DNA from 3 places in the Streptomyces sp. NPDC001816 genome. Region 2 is predicted to be linked to each of the others. Evidence: riboswitches for the same ligand, from Rfam matches in the RefSeq annotation. Region 2 holds a riboswitch; each other region holds the start of a gene.
What was found. Region 2 has a riboswitch for cobalamin ahead of ACFYZZ_RS28095 (ribonucleoside-diphosphate reductase subunit alpha). Riboswitches for the same ligand answer to the same signal wherever they lie in the genome.
Positions count from the first base shown of each region.

Region 1 (3,266 bases), on a different contig from region 2:
CGGCAGGCCGAGGGAGGGGCCGCTGTCCTTCTGCCGGGGCTTCTCGTCGGCAGCCGTCGGCTTCTTCTCCGTGCCGTCGGCGGACACCTGCTCCCCGCAGCCCTTGTGGGGATACCCGGCGATCGCGCACAACAGGGCGTTGGTGTCGTAGCGGAGCGGCTTCGCGGTGGCTGCCAGGGCCTCGGCCGTCGTCGCGTCGGGGGAGACGCGCGCGCAGGCGGTGCGGCGGGTCGGCGGGGTCTCGCCGGACGGGGCGTCCGCGGGCGTGCCGAAGTCGATGACGAGGGCGACCCGCTTCGTACCCGGCTTCGCGGGCGTCCCCGCGCAGATCGTGGCGAAGTCCGCCGTGCCGCGCGGCCGGCTGGCGTCCGCGGAGTCCTCGCTCACCGCGAAGCGGAAGCCCTGGATCGCGCCGTCGTCGGGACGGGCGGTCGACGGGCCCTGGGTGGCGTACGTCCAGCGGCCGCCGTCCCGCTCCCAGAACGACCAGTAGCGGTAACCGGTGGCGTGCGCCTGGGCGGCACCGGCGAGGAGGACGAGCGCGGCGACCAGCAGGGCCGCGGCACGGCGGACGGCGGTCACAGCTGCTGCCGCTTCCGGCGGCCGCTGAGCAGGATGCCGATGCCGACGCCGAAGACGAGGCCGGCACCTACGATCCACCAGACACCGGTGCCCGAGTCGTGCTCGGCGCGCTTGCCGGGCTCCGCGGTGGCGGCGGCCTTCTGCGGCGCCGGGCCCGTCGCGTTGAGCGCCTGCGCCAGGTCCGTGCCGCCGAAGTCGTGCGGGTCCTCACCCATCGCGTGCGCGGCGAAGACCAGCTCGGCGTAGGCGGCCGGGCCGCTCTGCTCCGCCCACTTCGCCGCGTTCTTCTCCAGCCAGGCGTACGGCTTCTTCGCCTGCCCCGCCCAGCCCTTCGCGGCGAGCGCGACGACCGCGTCCGCCGTGTTGCCGTAGTCGGGCTGGTCCTTGGCCCCGGGCAGGGCGGACTTCAGGTACCCGTCGGAGTTCATGGCCTTCCCCAGGTAAGCGGCGCCGTCGCTCGCCACCTCGGCCGGGGTGGGCTTGTCGGAGTTGCGGCAGATGGAGCTCTGCTCCGGGGCCTTCCCGGCCTTCGGCGCGAACCCCTTGTCGAGCGCGCCCAGCACGCCGGCCGCCGTCGCGTCCGCGTTGGCGACCAGCTTGCCCTTCTTGTCCGGCTGGTAGGCGAGCGCTCCGCCCCCGGTGCCGTCGCACGGCAGGGAGAACTTGGCCAGCAGCTCGTACGGGCTCTTGCCCCGAACGTGCAGCTTGGCGGGGTCCTGGCCGACCGCGGCGAACGCGCCGATGACGACTCCGGTGGAGTTGGTGTCGCTGGGAGCGCCGGGTGAGTAGCCCCAGCCGCCGTCCTCGTTCTGCAGCGTCGTCAGCCAGACCAGGGCCTTGCGGACCTCGGCGTCGTGACCGCCGACCGCCTGCAGCGCCTGGACGGCGGCGGCCGTGCTGTTGGTGTCGGGCTGGGCGCCGCCCTTGCCCTCGCAGGGCTTGGCGGTGTCGGCCCGGAACGCGGCGAAGCCGCCCTTGTCGCACTGCTGCCCGACCAGCCAGTCCACGGCCGAGCCGGCCGGGCGGTAGCCGAGCGTCCGCTGGGCGAGCAGGGCGAGCGACTGGCGCCAGACACCGTCGTACGTGGGGTCCGTCTTGCCGAACAGACCGGCCGGGATCGTCACCTTCGCAGGCGCGGACGGGGACGGGCCGGCGGCCATGGCGGGTGCGGCGGCGGCCAGCACACCTACGGCGGCGAGAGCCGCTGCACTGCGGCGGACGTTCATGGTCGGCGACTGCCTCTCCTGCGGGGAACCGGCAGCGCACGGGAACACCCGGGCGGCTCGGCTCCGTAAACCTCGACGGTGCCGTGCGCTGCGGGTCGCCGCGCACGCGAGCCGGTCAACGTCCCGGGCGGGGCAGTCCGGCTCACCGTCCGGGGCGGACGATTTACGGTTGCGGGTCAGCGCCGGAATTGCACCGGCTTCCCCCCGTACGGGTGTGATGACGACGCCGCCACTTTACCGGCAGCCGTGCGCGCGCTGAGGGGTGGCTGTGGGCACAGCGGGACGGTGACTAGGGTCACGGCCATGACAGCTACGGGGAGACTGCTGGGGTCGGGGCGTTCAGCCGATGTGTACGAGATCGACGAGGCGTGGGTGCTGCGCCGGGACCGCGAGGGCTGGGGGGACGCGGCCGCCGAGGGGGCCGTGATGGAGCACGTGCGCAGGCATGGGTACCCGGCGCCCCGGGTGCGGCACTCCGGCTCGCGCACCGACCTGGTGATGGAGCGGCTGTCCGGGCCGACGATGCTGAGCGGGTTCGCCGAGGGCCGGATCGACGCCCGGGAGGCGGGCGCGCTGCTGGCCCGGCTGCTGCGGCAGTTGCACGCGGTGCCCGGTCGGGACGCCGATGACCCTGAGGCCCGCGTGCTGCATCTGGACCTGCACCCGGACAACGTGATGCTCACCCCGGACGGGCCCCGGGTCATCGACTGGTCCAACGCCGAGGATGGGCGTCCGGGGCTCGACTGGGGCATGACCGCGGTGATCCTCGCTCAAGTCGCCGTCGGCGGCGAACCGCTCGCCCCTCCGGCCCTCGCGATGCTCACGGCCCTGCTCGCCGACCCCTCCGATCTCACGGAAGCGGGACTGGCCGAGGCCCGCCGGCGCCGGGCGGTCAATCCGACGATGAGCCGCCGGGAGGTCGAACTGCTCGGGGATGCCGAGAAGTTGATCCGGTCGCTGGCTTTCTAGTGCCGGGACACTGGTCCGCATGCGGCCGGGCCGTGGGGCCGACGGCCGCGCTCAGGTGGTGGGCCATGTGGCGCAGGGTGTGAGTGGAGTCCGTGGGGGTTTCGCCCTTTGCCGCCCAGTGGCGAGGGGGTCTTCGGGGTCTGCGTGGGCGGCTGCTGTGACGTGGTTGCTGGGTTGCGAGGTGAGGGCGATGCGGTCGGGTGGTGGGCGCGAGGTCGAGGGGGTGTAGCCGGTGCGGGTGTTGGCCTGCTAGGCGGCGTACGGCTGGGCCGGTGGGGTGACGGCCACGGTCAGGTGGCGGGCCATGCGGCGCAGGGTGTGCGCGCAGTCCGTCGGGGTCTCGCCCTCCGCCACCCAGTGCGCGAGGCGGTCCTCGGGGTCGGCGTGGGCGGCCGCCGTGACGTGGTCGCCGGGCTGCCGGGTGAGGACCATGCGCTCGGCGGACGGCTCGTACGCGGCGGCCGGGTCCATGTCCAGGTGGGTCAGCCG
Region 1 is NZ_JBIATY010000003.1:57,578-60,843, reverse strand. It holds gene ACFYZZ_RS11275 (SCO2322 family protein) at 1-582, opposite strand, end outside; gene ACFYZZ_RS11270 (prenyltransferase/squalene oxidase repeat-containing protein) at 579-1,808, opposite strand; cobalamin riboswitch at 1,918-2,053, opposite strand; gene ACFYZZ_RS11265 (phosphotransferase family protein) at 2,112-2,777, shown strand; gene ACFYZZ_RS11260 (hypothetical protein) at 3,027-3,266, opposite strand, start outside.
Region 1: another riboswitch for cobalamin. It lies ahead of ACFYZZ_RS11270 (prenyltransferase/squalene oxidase repeat-containing protein); the one in region 2 lies ahead of ACFYZZ_RS28095 (ribonucleoside-diphosphate reductase subunit alpha).

Region 2 (3,266 bases):
ATGAACAGGTTCAGGGACTGCGACTGGTCCAGGAACGGGGTGCGGGCCGCGGCCATGTCGATCAGGCCGCGCTGCGGGATCTCCCACGCCGTGCGGTACAGCGCCCGCACGTCGGCCGGGATCCACGCGAAGCCCTGCACCGAGCCGTTGGAGTCGCGCAGCGCCTCACGGGTGCGCGCGTCCCAGACGCCCAGCTCCTTGAGGTCCTGCACCAGGTAGGAGTTGACCTGCAGGAACTCGCCGGACAGCGTCTCGCGCTTGAACAGGTTGGAGACCTGCGGCTCGATGCACTCGTACACGCCCGCGATGGACGCGATGGTGGCGGTCGGGGCGATCGCCAGCAGCAGCGAGTTGCGCATGCCGACCGCGGCGATCCGCTCGCGCAGGGCCGCCCAGCGCTCGGGCCAGGTCAGGCGAACGCTCGGGAAATGGTCGGGGTGCAGGACACCGCGGGCGGTGCGGGTCTTCTCCCAGGCCGGCAGCGCGCCGCCCCGCTCGGCCAGGTCGGCGGAGGCCTCGTACGCGGCGAGCATGATCCGCTCGGCGATCCGTGTCGACAGGGCCTTGGCCTCGGCGGAGTCGAAGGGCAGGCGCAGCTTGAAGAAGACGTCCTGCAGACCCATCGCACCCAGGCCCACCGGACGCCACCTGGCGTTGGAGCGGCCCGCCTGCTCGGTCGGGTAGAAGTTGATGTCGACCACGCGGTCGAGGAAGGTGACGGCCGTGCGGACGGTCTCGTCGAGGCGCTCCCAGTCGATGTCCCCGCCCTGCACGAAGGCACCGAGGTTGACCGAACCCAGGTTGCAGACCGCCGTCTCGCCGTCGTCGGTGACCTCCAGGATCTCCGTGCAGAGGTTCGAGGAGTGGACGACGTGGCCCGCCTCGGCCGTCTGGTTGGCGGTGCGGTTGGCGGCGTCCTTGAAGGTCATCCAGCCGTTGCCGGTCTGCGCGAGGGTGCGCATCATGCGGCCGTACAGGTCACGGGCCGGGATGGTCTTCTTCGCGAGCCCGTTCGCCTCCGCCTTGCGGTACGCGGCGTCGAACTCCTCGCCCCACAGGTCGACCAGCTCCGGCACGTCCGCCGGGGAGAACAGCGACCACTGCTCGTCGGCGTTGACCCGGCGCATGAACTCGTCCGGGATCCAGTGCGCGAGGTTGAGGTTGTGCGTACGGCGGGCGTCCTCACCGGTGTTGTCGCGCAGCTCCAGGAACTCCTCGATGTCGGAGTGCCAGGTCTCCAGGTACACCGCGGCCGCGCCCTTGCGCCTTCCGCCCTGGTTCACGGCGGCCACCGAGGCGTCCAGGGTCTTCAGGAACGGGACGATGCCGTTGGAGTGCCCGTTGGTGCCGCGGATCAGCGAACCGCGGCTGCGGATGCGGGAGTACGAAAGACCGATGCCGCCGGCGTGCTTGGAGAGCCGGGCGACCTGGTGGTAGCGGTCGTAGATGGAGTCCAGCTCGTCCAGCGGGGAGTCGAGGAGGTAGCAGGACGACATCTGGGGGTGCCGCGTGCCGGAGTTGAAGAGCGTGGGGGAGGAGGGCAGGTAGTCGAGGCGGCTCATGAGCCCGTAGAGCGCGGCGACTTCGTCGACGGAGCGGGTCGTGTCGTCCTCGGCGAGACCCGCGGCGACGCGCAGCATGAAGTGCTGGGGCGTCTCGATCACCTGGCGGGTGAGGGGGTGGCGCAGCAGGTAGCGGCTGTGCAGGGTGCGCAGGCCGAAGTAGCCGAAGCGGTCGTCGCCGTCCGCGTCGATCAGCGTGTCCAGACGCTCGGCGTGCAGCCGTACGAACTCCGCCGTGCGGTCGGCGACCAGGCCCTCGCGGTGGCCCACGGCGACGGACTCGGTGAAGGACGTCACGCCCTGCGAGGCGGCCTCGGCGCGGATCGAGATGGTCAGCAGCCGGGCGGCCAGCCGGGAGTAGGCGGGGTCGTCGGAGATGAGGCCGGCGGCCGCCTCCGTGGCCAGCTCGCGCAACTCCGCCTCGTCGGCCCGGGCGGACCGGCCCCGCAGCGCGGCCGCGGCGACCCGGCCGGGGTCGGCGTCGGGGAGGTCGGCGGTCAGCTCGGTCAGGGTCCGCAGCAGCGCGGCACCGGGACCGTCGGTCTCCACCGGAGCTGCGGTCGCCTGGACGGCTGAAGCCGGGTCGGCTGGCGCGATGGTCACGTGGGGCTCTCCCTCGCTCGGCACAGGGCCTGGCGGAGGGCAGGGGCAGCACGAGCGCGCACGGCGTCGCGTCCACCGGCCCACTCCACGAGGCCCGGACGTCTGAAGGCACCCGGACCGGACGGCCGGGCGCGCGCTGACGGCAGGTCCTCGGACTGAACAGGCGTGCGGAAGCACGCAAGTACACCGTTGCGGGACAGTTCCGGATTCGCACCGGATTCCCCTGCGGCGACAGCGAGGATGAGCATACATCTAGTGCCGGGTTGTGGTGTCACCCCCAGATGTTGTGTCTGTTGCGTGTCGTGACGGCTTCAGAGGGTCAACAGCGGGCCGCCGTGGTGCTTGTTGTCGGCGGCCCGCTGCGGGTGCCTAGGGGGTTGCATTCGGCGTCAGTTCCGCCTGGACCCCCGCGTCGCCCGCGTCCGCCGTGTAGTCCTCGGGGCGGGTCTCGTCGATGCCCTCGGGGGCCTTCAGGGCCTTCAGCGCGAAGGTCAGGACCACCGTGACGGCGACGTTCAGCACGAAGGCCGTGAGGCCGATGTAGCCGATCTCACCGATGCCCGGGATCTCCTTGGAGTTGCCGCCGAAGTGCTTCTGCGTCGGCGAGGCCACCCCGTACGCGGCGAACGTGCCGTAGACCATGCCGACCGCCCAGCCGGCCAGCAGCGCCCAGCGGTGGCACCAGCGGGTGAACAGGCCGCCGACCAGGGCCGGGAAGGTCTGCAGGATCCAGATGCCGCCCAGCAGCTGGAAGTTGATGGCGACCGTCTTGTCCATGGTGAGCACGAAGACCAGGGCGCCGACCTTGACCAGCAGCGACACGAGCTTGGAGACCTGGGCCTCCTGCTTCGGCGTGGCGTCCGGCCTGATGAAGTCCTTGTAGATGTTGCGGGTGAAGAGGTTCGCCGCCGCGATGGACATGATGGCCGCGGGCACGAGGGCGCCGATGCCGATCGCCGCGAACGCCACGCCCGCGAACCAGTCCGGGAACATGTCCTCGAACAGCTGCGGAATCGCCAACTGCCCGTTGGTGACGTTCACCCCGGCCGCGATCGCCATGAAGCCGAGCAGCGCGAGCAGGCCCAGCATCAGCGAGTACAG
Region 2 is NZ_JBIATY010000008.1:187,468-190,733, forward strand. It holds gene ACFYZZ_RS28095 (ribonucleoside-diphosphate reductase subunit alpha) at 1-2,165, opposite strand, end outside; cobalamin riboswitch at 2,289-2,433, opposite strand; gene mctP (monocarboxylate uptake permease MctP) at 2,535-3,266, opposite strand, start outside.

Region 3 (3,266 bases), on a different contig from region 2:
AGCGCCGCCCGGCGCTGACCGCCGCGGTGTCCGGCCTCGTCCTGGTCGCACTGTCGCTCGGCACCCTCGGCTTCAACGCCACGTTCGACCTGGCGGCGGGCTCCATGCCCAAGACCAAGGAATCCATGGTCGTCCAGGACGAGATGCAGAAGGCGTACTCGGCGGGCGCCGCCGCACCCACCGACGTCTTCCTGTCCAGCACCGACGGCAAGCAGCTGGACAAGTCCGGCCTGGACGCGTACGCGCAGAAGCTCGGGGCCGTGGACGGCGTCGCGAACGCCCGCCTGACCCAGCTGAACAAGGCCGGCACCACCGCCGACTTCACCGTCACGCTCAAGTACGAGGCGTCGACGGACAAGGCGATCGATGCCGTGGGCGAGGTGCGCGACGTCGCGCACTCCGACGCCCCCAAGGGCACCGAAGCCGTCGTCGGCGGCATGTCCTCGATCTACAAGGACATCGCCACGGCCGTCAACCACGACTACCGGACGGTCTTCCCCGTCGCCGCCCTCCTCATCATGATCATCCTGGGGCTGCTGCTGCGCAGTGTGGTCGCCCCCTGGTACCTGATGGCCTCGGTGGGCCTCGGCTTCGGTGCCACCCTCGGTGCCACGGTCTGGATCTTCCAGGAGGGGCAGGGGCACTCGGGTCTGATGTTCATGCTCCCGGTGATCATGTACCTGTTCGTGGTCGCCATCGGCACCGACTACAACATCCTCATGATCGCCCGGCTCCGCGAGGAGGCCCGCGAGGGCCGCGAGCCCCGCGAGGCGGCCGGCATGGCGCTCCGGCACGCCGGGCCGACCGTGGCGGCGGCCGGCTTCATCCTGGCGGCTACCTTCGCCACCATGATGCTGGCGGGCAACTCGCTGCTGACAGAGATGGGTTTCGCGGTCTCCTTCGGCATCGCGGTCGCCGCCTTCGTGATGGCGATGTTCTTCACGCCGAGCCTCACCGCGCTGATCGGCCATGCGGCGTGGTGGCCGGGCCACGGGGACCAGGCGCGGGAAGCGGCCGGTGCCGGATCGCCTGACACCGGTTCGGTTCCCGGCCAGAACCGGGACACGGTCGCACCCGATCCGTCGGGCCGCCGCGGCTAGCGGCACGAGGACGGAGCAGGTCTGCCGGGCCGCAGGGCCCGGCAGACCCGACCCGCCGTCAGCGCAGCGGCCGACGCGAGAGGAAGATCACGAAGGACGAGGCGGTCTTGGCCGTGCACGCGCCACGCGGTACGGTCTGTCCGATATCGACGACGGCGAGACGGAAGCCGGTGGGAATCCGGAACGGTCGCGCCACTGTATGCGGAACACCCCTGGGTGTCCCGTGAGTCAGACCCGTGGCCGTCGTCATGTGCACCACCGAGATGGGACGCGAACTCCCAGAGGAGGTCCTGCCATGGCGCAGACCGTCGCCCAGCCGACAGCCACCACCCCCGCCGTTCCCGCCACGCTGCCGCTCAAGGCGATCGCTCCGTGGGCGGTCTTCTTCGGCATCCTCATGCTCGTCCTGCTGTACTTCGTCGGCGCCGAGCAGGGCGCCACCTCCGTGTTCAACGGCACGGACGTCCACGAGTGGGTGCACGACGCACGCCACCTGCTCGGCTTCCCCTGCCACTGACGCGAGGGACGCCGCTCGACCATGAACTCCGCAACCGTGAGAAACCTTCTCGTCCGGGGCATGCTCGCCGGCCTGGCCGCCGGCGTGCTCGCCCTGGTCGCCGCCTACTTCCTGGGTGAGCCGAACGTCGACAGCGCGATCAGCTTCGAGGACGCCCACACTCACGAGCACGGGATGGAGGTCGTCTCCCGCTCCCTGCAGTCCACCCTGGGCCTCGCCACCGGTGTCCTCGTCTACGGGGTCGCCTTCGGCGGCATCGCCGCGCTCGCCTTCTGCGTCGCGCTCGGCCGTGTCGGCCGCTTCAGCCCGCGGGCGACCGCACTGCTGCTGTCCGGCTGCGCGCTGCTCGCCGTGTACGTCGTCCCGTTCCTGAAGTACCCGGCCAACCCGCCGTCGGTCGGTGAGCCCGACACCATCGGCAGGCGGACGACCCTGTACTTCCTGATGATGCTGCTCAGCGTGCTCCTGGCGGTCGCCGCCACCATCCTGGGCAAGCGCCTCGCACCCACCCTGGGCACCTGGTACGCGTCCGTCGTCGCGGTCGCCGCCTTCGCCGTCGCGATCGGCCTGGCGTACGCCTTCCTGCCGGTCGTCAACGAGGTGCCGAAGGACTTCCCGGCCACCCTGCTGTGGCGGTTCCGCCTCTCCGCACTGGCCATCCAGGCCGTTCTGTGGGGCGGATTCGGCCTGCTCTTCGGCGAGTTGGCCGAGCGGCAGCTGAACCCGAAGCCCGCGACCACCGCGTCCGGGCGAAGAGTTCCCGCCACGCACTGATCCCTTCAGGACACGACAGGGCCCTTCGGAACCGTCCGGGGGCCCTCTCGCGTTTCCGGGACACCGGCGGAGGCGACGAGCGGAGGAGCCGAGTGGCCAGACGACGTCCCGAACCGCGCCACATCACGCTCGGCGGACGTGAGGCGGTCGCCCTGACCATGGAGGAGTACGCCCAACTCATCGCCAGCCGACGCCAGATCGGCGGCCAGAGCGCGCGGGTACGGGTACTCGCCCAGCAGGTCAAACGGACCGAGAGACTGCTCGACGAGCTGGAGGCCCTGGTCGGTGGCCCAACGACCGTATGCAGCACCCGGGATGAGGGCCCGGGCCGGCGGGCGGTGCCCGACTGCCAGGGCGACCACGCCACGACCGGTGCCACGGACACCGACTGCCTGCGGTGCGCGATAGCGGCACTGCTGCGTCGCCATCGGGACGCGACTTTCTGACCGCCGTCACTCGCCAGGCTGGGCGAGGCCGTGTCCGAGCCGCACGTTCCAGCGCCCGGACCGGCAGGTGACCTCCGTCGCCGTGAGCGGCGGGACGTCGAGGCGCCAGAACGCCGCCTCGGGTGCGCCCAACGCGTGCACCACCACGGCCCGTACGACCTCGGGCTCCACCACGGCGATCGTCCTGCCGTCCGCCGGCCCACTCGTCTCCAGCCAGCGCGCGACCCGCGCACACAGCTCCCGCACCGACTCGCCGCCATGCGGTGCAGCACCGGGATCGGCCAGCCAGCGGGCTACTGCTTCCGGCTCGACGGCACCGACGTCGTCCAGCGTCCGCCCCCGCCACCGGCCCACGTCCAGACCGGAGAGTTCCGGTTCCACCGAGGCGTCGAGGCCGAGCGCGGCGGCCGACTCCCGGCAGCGCACGCT
Region 3 is NZ_JBIATY010000002.1:606,382-609,647, forward strand. It holds gene ACFYZZ_RS08485 (MMPL family transporter) at 1-1,100, shown strand, start outside; cobalamin riboswitch at 1,217-1,359, shown strand; gene ACFYZZ_RS08490 (CbtB-domain containing protein) at 1,396-1,617, shown strand; gene ACFYZZ_RS08495 (CbtA family protein) at 1,639-2,391, shown strand; gene ACFYZZ_RS08500 (hypothetical protein) at 2,484-2,837, shown strand; gene ACFYZZ_RS08505 (histidine phosphatase family protein) at 2,844-3,266, opposite strand, start outside.
Region 3: another riboswitch for cobalamin. It lies ahead of ACFYZZ_RS08490 (CbtB-domain containing protein); the one in region 2 lies ahead of ACFYZZ_RS28095 (ribonucleoside-diphosphate reductase subunit alpha).